DNA from 3 places in the Burkholderia sp. Bp9140 genome. Region 1 is predicted to be linked to each of the others. Evidence: predicted binding sites of a transcription regulator. Region 1 holds the regulator's gene; each other region holds the start of a gene.

Region 1 (3,837 bases):
CAGACGATCGCGTTGTGGCGCATCGCCTTCATGTGATCGTGGTTGATCACGTGGTAGTTGCCGGTCGCCGTCACGAAGATGTCGGCCTTGTCGGCCGCGTATTCCATCGTCACGACGCGGTAGCCTTCCATCGCCGCCTGCAGCGCGCAGATCGGATCGATTTCGGTGACCCACACGGTCGCGCCGAGGCCGCGCAGCGACTGCGCGCAGCCCTTGCCCACGTCGCCGTAGCCCGCGACGACCGCGACCTTGCCCGCGATCATCACGTCGGTCGCGCGCTTGATGCCGTCGACGAGCGACTCGCGGCAGCCGTACAGGTTGTCGAACTTCGACTTCGTGACCGAGTCGTTCACGTTGAATGCCGGGAACGGCAGGCGGCCGTCCTTTTCCATCTGGTACAGGCGGTGCACGCCGGTCGTGGTCTCTTCGGTCACGCCCTTGATGTGCGCGAGGCGCGTCGAGTACCAGGTCGGGTCGGCGTCGAGGTGCGTCGCGATCGACTTGTACAGCGCGACTTCTTCCTCGTTGGTCGGCTTCGCGATCACCGAACGGTCCTTCTCGGCCTTCGAACCGAGGATCAGCAGCAGCGTTGCGTCGCCGCCGTCGTCGAGGATCATGTTCGCGAATTCGCCGTTCGGCCATTCGAAGATGCGGTGCGAGAACTCCCAGTATTCGTCGAGCGACTCGCCCTTGAACGCGAACACCGGCGTGCCGGCTTCGACGATCGCGGCGGCGGCGTGGTCCTGCGTCGAGAAGATGTTGCACGACGCCCAGCGGACATCGGCGCCAAGCGCCTTCAGCGTCTCGATCAGCACGCCGGTCTGGATCGTCATGTGCAGCGAGCCTGCGATGCGCGCGCCCTTCAGCGGCTGCTGCGCCTTGTATTCGTCGCGGATCTGCACGAGGCCCGGCATTTCGGTCTCGGCGATGTTCAGTTCCTTGCGGCCCCAGCCGGCAAGCGCCATGTCGGCGACGACGTAATCCTTGGAAGCTTGCGAATCGATAATGGCGTTCATCACGCCCTCCTTTCTAAAAAAGTTCTAGAAATTGGTGACGTGAGCGCCGTTCAGGAAGCGGGGCCGGCGCGAATCTCGCCGCACGGCTGCTTGGTGAAGCTTTCCGAGCCTGGCGGACGCAGAAGGTCCGTCGCAACGCTCCTCGGAAAACGGGAGGGATTGTAGCAAATCGGCGCGGGAAATGCGCGCCGCGCGCGGTGTCGGCGCGCGCGTGGGGCAATGAAAGGGTCAGTTCTCCGCGCCGACCCACGCCTGTTCGCGCAGCCGCGCGCGCAGGCGGGCGACGGCCTGGCTGTGCAGCTGGCACACGCGCGATTCGCTGACCTCGAGCACCGCGCCGATCTCGCGCAGGTTCAGCCCGCGCTCGTAGTACAGCGACATCAGCAGCTTCTCGCGTTCGGGCAGCCGGTCGATCGCGTCGACGAGCGCCTCGCGCAGGTGGTCGTCGAGCAACGTCGACAGCGGATCGGCGTGATCGACGCGATAGCGGTCGAGGAACGGCTCGTCGTCGGCCGCGCGGTCGAAATCCTCGTAGTAAATCAGCTGGCTGCCGTGCAGGTCCTGCAGCATCCCCTGGTATTCGTCGAGCGGCATCTTCAGGTGCTGCGCGATCTCGATCTCGCTCGCCGAGCGGCCGAGCTGCTGCTCGACCTGGTGCACCGCGTACTCGACCTCGCGCGACGTCTTGCGCAGGCTGCGCGGCAGCCAGTCGTTGCTGCGCAGCTCGTCGAGCATCGCGCCGCGGATGCGCTGGGTCGCATAGGTCTCGAACTGCGCGCCCTGGTCTTCCTTGTAGCGGCCGGCCGCGTCCATCAGGCCGATCATGCCGGCCTGGATCAGGTCGTCGAGGTCGACGCTCGCCGGCATCTTCGCGACGAGCTGCAGCCCCAGGCGCCGCACGAGCGGCGCGTATTGCGCGAGCACGTCGGCCTGGGTCATCTTTCCTTGAGCGTTGTACATCATGGCTCTCTCCTTCCGCTCACGCGGCGTGGGCCGCACCCGCCTCGTACGACGGCTTGCCGCCCGCATGCACGGCGCGGCCCGCGCCCGAACCCGGGCGCATCGGCCAGTACAGCAGGTCGGCGGCAATCTGCCGGTAATCGCGCGCGGCGGCCGACGACGGGAACGCGTCGACCGCGGTATGCACCAGTTCGCGCGCATGCTCGACGAGCGGATCGGCGCTCACGCAGCCGGCGTCGGCGATCGACACCGTCAGGTAGCGGCTCGCGACGCCCGCGAGGTTGTCGAATGCAGTCCTGGCGTCGGCGTGGCTGCCGACGTGATTGGTCAGCACGCGGAACTGCGCGACCGCGTGCGCGAAATGCAGGCGCTTCATGCACGCATACGCCTCGGTGATCGCCTGCGCGGCAACCCGCGTGACGATCAGCACGTCGTGCGCCTCGCGCGCAAGCGCGGAGAACGCGCCGTCGGCGCCGAGCTGCGCGTCGACCAGCACGATGTCGGCCTGGCCGTCGATGAAGTCGCTCAGCTGCGCGTCGCTGTAGCCGTCGCGCGCGAGCCGCGCGGCCGCGCACAGGCCGAACCCGGCGGCGACGCGCGTGCGTTCGCCGTCGCGCAGCCATGCGCCCGCGAGCGTCGCCGCGGCGCAATGCACGTCGGCGCGCTCGTCGACGACGAGCACGTCCTTGCCGAGCGCGGTCAGCGCGGCCGCGACGTTCACGACGGTGGACGTGCAGCCGACGCCCGCCGGCCCGCCCGTCACCGCGACGATGCGCGACGCGCGTCCGGCCAGCAGGCGCCGCAGCCCTTCGGCCTGGTCGATGATCCGTTTATCCAAATCGCACCTCGTGCAGCTCGGCGGTGGAACGTGCGGTCAGGGCGGACAGCAGCGTCGGCATGTCTTCGTCCTGGGGCACGAAGGGCGAGCCGTCGCGCGGCACGCAGAACGCGCTTTTCAGCAGGAATCTGGTCGACGCGACGTACAGGTTCTCCGGCACCTTCTGGCCGGTCGACACGTAGTGGACCGGCAGCTTGTAGCGGATCACCGTGTCGAGCACGCCGCCGAGGTGAGTCGCCTCGTCGAGCTTGGTCAGGATGCAGCCGGCGAGATCGGGGAACTCGGCCGCGCTGCGGTAGGCCTGGACGACCTCGTTGAGCGTGTCGCCGTGGCTCGTCGCGTTGAGCAGCAACAGGCGCTGCACCGGCGCGTTCGCGCCGTGCAGCATCGCGATCTGGTCGGACAGCGCGCGGTCGCGCTGGCTCATGCCGATCGTGTCGATCAGCACGATGTGCTTGTTGCGCAGCTCGGACAGCGCGAGCTCGAGATCGCCCGCATCCTTCACCGCGTGCACCGGCACGCCGAGGATCTTGCCGAAGATGCGCAGCTGCTCGTGGCCGCCGATCCGGTAGCTGTCGGTGGTCAGCAGCGCGACCTTGCTCGCGCCGAAGCGCATCACGCAGCGCGCGGCGAGCTTCGCGGTGGTGGTCGTCTTGCCGACGCCGGTCGGCCCCATCAGCGCGAACACGCCGCCGCGCTCCATCAGCGCGTCCTCGCTCTCGAGCACCGGCAGGTTCGCCGCGAGCACCGACTGCGCCCAGTCGGCGGCCTGCTCGAAGGTCTGCGCGCCGTCGCCGGACGGCAGGTTGTCGACCAGCATGCGCACCAGCTGCGCGGAGAAGCCGGCCGAGAACAGGTGCTTGGTCAGCGCGCCGTGCACCGGGCTGCGGCGCTGGCGGTCGTGCCACATCAGGCTGTCGAACTGCTCTTCCATCATCCCGCGCATCGCGCCGAGCTCGTGCATCACCGTGTCGTTGACGATGCTCTCGATGCGCGCCTTCACCGCGTCGGCCACCGCGGCGG
Region 2 (3,837 bases), on a different contig from region 1:
GGGCTGGGGCAAGCGCGAGATCCGCGCGGCAGACGGTTCGACCAGCTACAACGTGTTCGGCATCAAGGCGAACAAGGGCTGGACGGGCCGCACGGTGTCGGCGCTGACGACCGAATACGTGAACGGCGCGCCGCGCCGTGTCGTCGCGAAGTTCCGCGCGTACGACTCGTACGAGCACGCGATGACCGATTATGCGAACCTGCTGAAGAACAATCCGCGCTACGCGGGCGTGCTGAGCGCGAGCCGCAGCGTCGAGGGCTTCGCGCACGGGCTGCAGAAGGCCGGCTACGCGACCGACCCGAACTACGCGAAGAAGCTGATCTCGATCATGCAGCAGATCGGCTGACCTGCAGGGGGCCATAACGGGAACAGGCCCCGGCCCATCACCCGTCTGTCATCTTTCGGACCGCGCCCGGCATCCCGCCGCGCGCGGTTTCAACGTTTGCGCGAAAAAAATCGCCAATTCGATCTAAACTTTCGGGGAGCACTGCCGCTAAGTGTGAGAGACCTGCAATCGGGCCCTGTTCTGGCCCGTTTTACTGCGCACCGGTCGCCCGGGCGCCCATGACAAGAAAACCGGCTAGCCATGAATATCGAAACGTCGACCGATCCGAGCCTGGATGCGGGCCATTCCGGGCCCGACTATGCCCGCCGCAATCCGCTTGAGATCGGCGTGCAGCTGCGCAACCTCGTGAACCGCGGCGACTTCCTGACCGTCCAGTACCCGGGCGGCCAGCTCGTCACGCGCCTGCTCGAGGTCGACGTCGGCGCGCGCACGTTCACGTTCGACTGGGGCGCGCTGTCCGAGCAGAACGCCGGCATCCTCGCCGCGTCGCACTGCACGTTCTCGGCCGCGCCGGACGGCGTGCGCGTCGAATTCACCACGGGCACGCCGCGCGAGACGCGCTACGAGGGGCTGCCCGCGTTCGTCGCCGATTTCCCCGACGTGCTGATGTGCATCCAGCGCCGCGAGTATTTCCGCGTCGATGCGCCGATCGTCGATCCGTTCCTGTGCCGCGGCAAGCTGCCGGACGGCGAGAGCTTCGTGTTCGAGGTGCACAACCTGTCGCTCGGCGGCGTCGGGCTGCGCACGGCCGACGAGCGCGTCGAGGCGCTCGAGGTCGGGACGCTGCTGCCGGACGTCGAGCTCGAGCTGACCGGGCACGGCAAGCTGTCGCTCGACCTGCGCCTCGTGTCGCAGCGTTCGACGCAGATGCCGAACGGTTCGCGGCGCTTCCAGCTCGGCTTTCGCTTCATGTCGCTGCCGGGCAGCGCGGAGAACACGCTGCAGCGCCTGATCACGCAGCTCGAGATGAAGCGCCGCTCGCTCGCGCGGGCCTGACGCACCCGTTCGCGGCCCCGCCCGGGGCCGCCTTCGCAGCGGCGCCGGCATCGTCCGCCGGTGCCCTCGGCCGGCGACGCGCGAGTGCGTGTCGCGCGTGCATTTTTTCCTCAATTTTTTCGATCCGCGGCCGTTATACCGGGAGTCACGCAACCCGGCGGCCGCAGCGCGGCCGGCTCATCAGGATCGCGCATGTCCAACACACTCATGAACCTCGGCGTCAGCGGCCTCAATGCCGCGCTCCGGGGCCTCACGACGACCGGCCAGAACATCAGCAACGCCGCGACACCCGGCTATTCGGTCGAGCGCCCCGTCTATGCCGAGGCGAGCGGCCAGTACACGTCGAGCGGCTACATGCCGCAGGGCGTGAACACCGTCACCGTGCAGCGGCAGTACAGCCAGTACCTGAGCGACCAGCTGAACAGCGCGCAGTCGCAAGGCGGCGCGCTGTCGACGTGGTATTCGCTCGTCGCGCAGCTGAACAACTACGTCGGCAGCCCGACGGCCGGCATCTCGACCGCGATCACCAGCTATTTCACCGGGCTGCAGAACGTCGCGAACAATGCGTCCGATCCGTCGGTGCGGCAGACCGCGATCAGCAACGCGCAGATTCTCGGGGACCAGCTGAAGGCGGCCGGCCAGCAATACGATGCGCTGCGCCAGAGCGTCAACACGCAGCTCACCAGCACCGTGTCGCAGATCAACACGTACACCGCGCAGATCGCGCAGCTGAACCAGCAGATCTCCGCGGCGAGCAGCCAGGGGCAGCCGCCCAACCAGCTGATGGACCAGCGCGACCTCGCGGTGTCGAACCTGTCGAGCCTCGCCGGCGTGCAGGTCGTGCGCGGCGACAGCGGCTACAGCGTGTTCCTCGCGGGCGGCCAGCCGCTCGTCCTCGCCGACAAGAGCTACCAGCTCGCGACCGTCACGTCGCCGTCCGATCCGAGCGAGCTGACCGTCGTGTCGCAGGGGATCGCCGGCGCGAACCCGCAGGGTCCGAACCAGGCGCTGCCGGATGCGTCGCTGTCGGGCGGCACGCTCGGCGGCCTGCTCGCGTTCCGCAGCCAGACGCTCGACCCCGCGCAGGCGCAACTCGGCGCGCTCGCGACCAGCTTCGCCGCGCAGGTCAACGCGCAGAACGCGCTCGGCGTCGACCTGTCGGGCCAGCCGGGCGGCAACCTGTTCACGGTGGCGGCCCCGGCCGTCTACTCGAACCAGGGCAATACCGGCAACGCGTCGCTGTCCGTCTCGTTCGCCAACGCGTCGCAGCCGACGACGAGCGACTACACGCTGTCGTACGACGGCACCAATTACACGCTGACCGACCGCGCGAGCGGCGCGGTGGTCGACCAGAAGGCGGGGCCGATGCCGGTCTCGCTCGGCGGGCTGAATTTCTCGTTCTCGTCCGGCTCGATGAATGCCGGCGACCAGTTCACCGTGCTGCCGACGCGCGGCGCGTTGAACGGCTTCGGCCTCGCGACGACGAGCGGTTCGGCGATCGCGGCCGCGTCGCCGGTGGTCGCGGCGGCGTCGAGCACCAACATCGGCACGGGCAAGATCGCGCAGGGCGCGGTGAGCGCCGGCTACCAGGTCCCGACGACGCCGACCAAGCTGACCTACGACGCGGCGTCGAAGTCGCTGTCGGGCTTCCCGGCCGGCACGACGGTGACGATCGCGGGCACGCCGCCGACCTCGGTCACGATCACGAGCCCGACCGACAGCGTGCCGTACGACGCGTCGGCCGGCGCGAAGCTGACGATCATGAGCACCACGCAGCCGGCACCGGCGGGCGTGATGAACGGCGTGACCGTCACGCTGTCCGGCGCGCCGTCGGACGGCGACACGTTCACGATCGGACCGTACGCGGGCGGCACGAGCGACGGCTCCAACGCGCTCGCGCTGTCGCAGCTTGTCACCGCGAAGGCGCTCGGCGGCGGCACCACGACGCTGACCGGCGCGTATGCGAACTACGTGAACGCCATCGGCAACACGGCGAGCCAGCTGAAGTCGTCGAGCGCCGCGCAGACCTCGCTCGTCGGCCAGATCACGACCGCGCAGCAGTCGGTGTCGGGCGTCAACCAGAACGAGGAAGCGGCGAACCTGATGCAGTACCAGCAGCTTTACCAGGCGAACGCGAAGGTGATCCAGACGGCGGCGACGCTGTTCCAGACCGTGCTCGGCCTGTTCAACTGACCGGATTCGAGGGATAGAAGCGATGCGAATTTCCAGCGCCCAGTTCTTTCAGCTGAACGTTTCCCAGATGAACGATCAGCAGGCGCAGCTCGCGCAGCTGTACCAGCAGATTGCGAGCGGCGTGAGCCTGCAGACGCCCGCCGACAACCCGGTCGGCGCGGCGCAGGCCGTGCAGTTGTCGATGACCTCGGCGACGCTGTCGCAGTACGCGACCAACCAGACCACGGCGCTCGCGTCGCTGCAGGCCGAGGACCAGGCGCTGCAGAGCGTGAGCGGCGTGCTGACCAGCGTGCAGACGCTCG
Region 3 (3,837 bases), on a different contig from region 1:
TCGGGCAGCGGGACCGGCTGGTCGAGCAGACGCGGGCGGCGTCGCTCGACTGGACGCGCCTCGTCGAGCGCGAGATCGATCGCGCGATCGCGCTGCCGGGCTGGGTGGTCGAGCGGCCGATCTTCGAGCTGCCGGATGCGATGACCGGCGCGAGCGTCGCGCAGAACCTCGATGCGCTGAACCGGCGGCTCGCCGCGCATACCGGCGCGGCGCCGGGCAAGACCGCGTTCTTCACGTGCGCGTCGGACGATCTCGCGTACCTGCTGAACAGCCGCGGCTATCACATCCCGAATGCGTCGTCGCACCTGGGTTACCTGTTCGCGATCGGCGAGCAGGTCGCGCTGTTCCTGCCGGAAGGTTGCGACCGGTGCCCGGTCGAGCTGGCGTCGTATCCGGCGCTGCACGTGATCCGGCGCGACTTCGCCGAACTCGAGCGCTTCCTCGCGCAGTTCGCGGTCGACCACGTGTGCTACGGCTTCGAATCGGTCAACTGCGCGCTCGTCGAGTCGGTGCGCCGGGTGTGGCCGCACGTGCGCCACGCCGATTTCAACCCGGTCGAGGCGATGCGGGCCGGCAAGACGCCGGCGGTGCTCGAGCGGTTCCGCGACGCGTTTGCGCGCAGCTCGGCGGCGATCGCCGAAACGATGCGCTGGGCGAAGGCCGGCGAGCCGGGGCGGCGTCATACCGAATACGACCTGGCCCGCACGATCAACGACGCGTACGACGCCCGCTCGGCGGTCGCGCTGACGTTCCCGTCGATCGCGGCGAACGGCGCGAACAGCGCGTTCGCGCACTATACGGCGGCGAGCGCCGACGTCGATCTGACGGAAGGCGAACTCGTGCTGCTGGACAGCGGCGCGTACTACGACGCCGGTTTCGCGACCGACTGCACGCGCGTCGTGCTGCGTCGCACGCAGCCGGAAACGGTCGCGCAGCCGTGGCAGCGCGAGATCTACACGGTCGCGCTGAAGGCCTGCATCAAGGGGCTCGTCACGCGCTTTCCGAAGACGGCGACGGGCGGCGACGTCGACGCGACGGTGCGGCAGGTGTGCCGCGATCACGGCTACGATTTCGGCCACGGCACCGGGCACGGCGTCGGGATCCACGTGCACGAGGGCGGCGTGCGGTTCGCGCCGGGCGCGAAGTACGGGCTGGTGCCGAATGCGGTGATTTCGGTCGAGCCGGGCATCTACGTGCCGGGCAAGGGCGGCGTGCGGATCGAGAACATCGTGATCGTGCGCGCGGACGACGAATCGGACACCGTCGCGTTCGAGAACATCGTCACGGTCGGCTACGACTGGGACCTGATCGATGTCGCGCTGCTGGACGACGACGAGCGCGCGTACCTGCGCGACTACGAACGGCTTTGCGTGGAGCGCGGCACGCAGGTCACGGCGTGTCCGCTGCTGTAAGACGGGGAAGGGGCGTGCGGCCGCAGCCGGGCCGCGCGGCCGGCGCGTCGGTGCGCCGGCGTGATCAGTACATCAGCGCAATCAACGTATCAGCGCATCAGCGCCGACACGCGCCCGTCGGGCCCGTAGACGCCGGACGGCGCGGGTGCCGAGCGCAGCACCGCGAGCGCGCGCTCGTTGTAGTCCATCCGGATCCGGATCAGCATTCCGTTGGTCGCATTGGCCTGGCGCGCGCGTTCGGCGGCCTGCAGCAGCAGTTGCCAGCGGCCGGCGAGGCGTGCATCGCGCTCGGCGGCCAGGTCCATCCCTTTCTTGCCGGCCGGAAAGCCGAGCGCGGACAGCTGCGTGTCGCGCGTGCGCTCGAGCTGCGCGAGCCGGTCGATCAGCACGCTTTTCTTCTCGACGATGCCGGGCAGCATCTCGAGCGGCTCCGGTGTCGTGAGCGCTTTTTCCTCGTAGGCGAGCAGGGACGCGAACGCTTCGACCGTCGCGTGTTCGTCGTTGACCGTGGCCAGCAGCTCTTCTCTCATCGCGTCATGCTCGTCGCGCCGGCACGCGTTCGGCGCATGCCGGCAAACCAGGGGACCGGTCAGGGCGTGACGGGCCCCGGGCCGGCTCAGTTGCCCTGCGAGCGCTGCTGTTGCAGCAGGTCGCGGGCGGTATTCAATACGCCGTCGGCGATCTTGTTCACGTCGATCGTCAACGTGCCGTTGTTCAGCGCGTCCTTGATCGACTGGACGAGGGCGGTGTCGATGTCGGCGCTGCCGGAGGCCGACAGCGAACGCAGCTGGCCCGACAGACCCGACAGGTTCACGGTCGTGTCGCCGCCGGTCGATCCTGCGTCGGCCGCCTGCGCGGACGACGACGAAGCCGCGCCGGATTGCGCGCGGGCCGCGCCGTTGCCGGTCGACGCGAGTGGGCTCGGGTTCGGAGTGGAATCGATCTTCACGATGGGTTTCCTGGACGGTATGACCCAGATAACGGCCGGGTCGGCCCGAACTTTAGCATCGTGAGCCCGAAATTCTCCGAATAAACAATTCTTTGCAATCTGACGGCGGGATCCGTCCCTAGAGCGGAATTTCGACGGTCCCGGCGTCCTTGACGATCGCCGTGACGATCTGGCCCGCGGCCATCCTGACCCGCACCGACTGGCCTGGCGCCGCATTGGCGAGCACGCTGCCCTCCGCCGAGATCGTGAAACCGGGCCCGGCCGCGACGACCCGCACCGTCTGGCCGGCCGACACCGACGCGGCGCTCTTCAGCATGTCCTGGCGCAGCGGCAGCCCGGCCGAGATCCGGGCCAGCGCGGTCGCGCCGACCGCCTGCGCGGGATCGGTGATCACCGCGAGCGGCAGCACCGTCAGGTCGCCGTCGCGCGCGACGAGGTCGGCCGCGGTGAGCGGCTCGCCGGGCGCGATCTGCCGCGCGGCGACGTAATAGGTGGCCTGCACGGCGACCTTCGCCTGCAGGTAGACGGTCCACGGCCGTTCGCCCGCGCAGCGCACGCCGACCGTCGTGCGGCCCCACAGGCGCGCGCCGGTCGGCAGGAACGGCTCGAGCGTCGTGCACGCGGCGAGCCCGCGCGGAAACGCGGTCGCGACGGTCGCGGAAGTCTTGCCCGGCAGGCCCGCGACCTGCTGCTGCAGGAACGCGAGGGCCGTGCGCCGGATCGTGTCGGGGTCCTGCTGGCCGGGCGGCGTCGCCGGCTGGGGCGCGGCGGCCGCCTGGGGCGGGTTGGCTGCCTGGGCTGGATTGGCGGATGCCGCCGGCGCGCGCGCGGCCGGCGCGGCCGCAGGGAGGCGAGCCGCTGCCATGCGCGCGGCGACGGCCGGTCGCGCGGGGTTCGATGCGGGGTCGGCCGTGCCGGCGACGACGGTCGCGATGGCGCCCGGATCGGCGGCGCGCTGTGCGCCGAAACCGGCATTCGCGGGGTTCGTGCGCGCGGTGGCGTAGGCGGGGCGCGGCGCGGGCGCCGGGATGGCGGCCGGCACCGGGACGCTCGTCACGACCATCGAGCCGGCCGGCTGCGCTGCGTGGCCGGCCGCGGCCGCGGCCGCGCCGGTCATGCCGGCGGCACCACCCGCACCACCCGCACCACCCGCACCACCCGCACCACCCGCACCACCCGCACCACCCGCACCGGCCGCCATCGCCACGCCCGTACCCGAAGCTGCTCCCCCATTCCCGCCGAACGGCCCGCCGCTCGCGGCGTTCGCCTGCGCGAGCGCGGCCTCGGCCGTCTCGCCGCGTCCGGGAATCACGATCATCCCGTCGTCCGCGTGCGCAACCGGCAGCGCGAGCCACAGCGCCGCGGCGAGCGCGAACGCACGCGGCACGCGCATGGCGCGTCCGGCGTTTCCGCGAAGTGCGCTGCCTGTCATCGCCGTGTCCTCGAAACCGTTGATCCGATTCGCATTCTAGGGAG

Evidence for each region. The regulator FliA, encoded in region 1, starts transcription of late flagellar genes. The targets are predictions, from matches to a motif close to CTAAAGTTTNNNNNNNNNNNGCCGNTA.
Region 2: the regulator FliA is predicted to act here: its motif matches at 1,452-1,478, upstream of flgK (flagellar hook-associated protein FlgK).
Region 3: the regulator FliA is predicted to act here: its motif matches at 2,391-2,417, upstream of flgM (flagellar biosynthesis anti-sigma factor FlgM).

Annotation. Positions count from the first base shown of each region.
Region 1 covers NZ_QTPQ01000033.1:37,309-41,145, reverse strand. The annotation lists gene ahcY (adenosylhomocysteinase) at 1-1,016, opposite strand, end outside; S-adenosyl-L-homocysteine riboswitch at 1,051-1,166, opposite strand; gene DIE21_RS25660 (RNA polymerase sigma factor FliA) at 1,245-1,979, opposite strand; gene DIE21_RS25655 (MinD/ParA family protein) at 1,996-2,814, opposite strand; gene flhF (flagellar biosynthesis protein FlhF) at 2,807-3,837, opposite strand, start outside.
Region 2 covers NZ_QTPQ01000028.1:20,144-23,980, reverse strand. The annotation lists gene flgJ (flagellar assembly peptidoglycan hydrolase FlgJ) at 1-346, shown strand, start outside; gene DIE21_RS22810 (flagellar brake protein) at 587-1,342, shown strand; gene flgK (flagellar hook-associated protein FlgK) at 1,535-3,535, shown strand; gene flgL (flagellar hook-associated protein FlgL) at 3,558-3,837, shown strand, end outside.
Region 3 covers NZ_QTPQ01000028.1:31,310-35,146, reverse strand. The annotation lists gene DIE21_RS22875 (M24 family metallopeptidase) at 1-1,412, shown strand, start outside; gene DIE21_RS22870 (flagella synthesis protein FlgN) at 1,502-1,942, opposite strand; gene flgM (flagellar biosynthesis anti-sigma factor FlgM) at 2,029-2,361, opposite strand; gene flgA (flagellar basal body P-ring formation chaperone FlgA) at 2,480-3,793, opposite strand.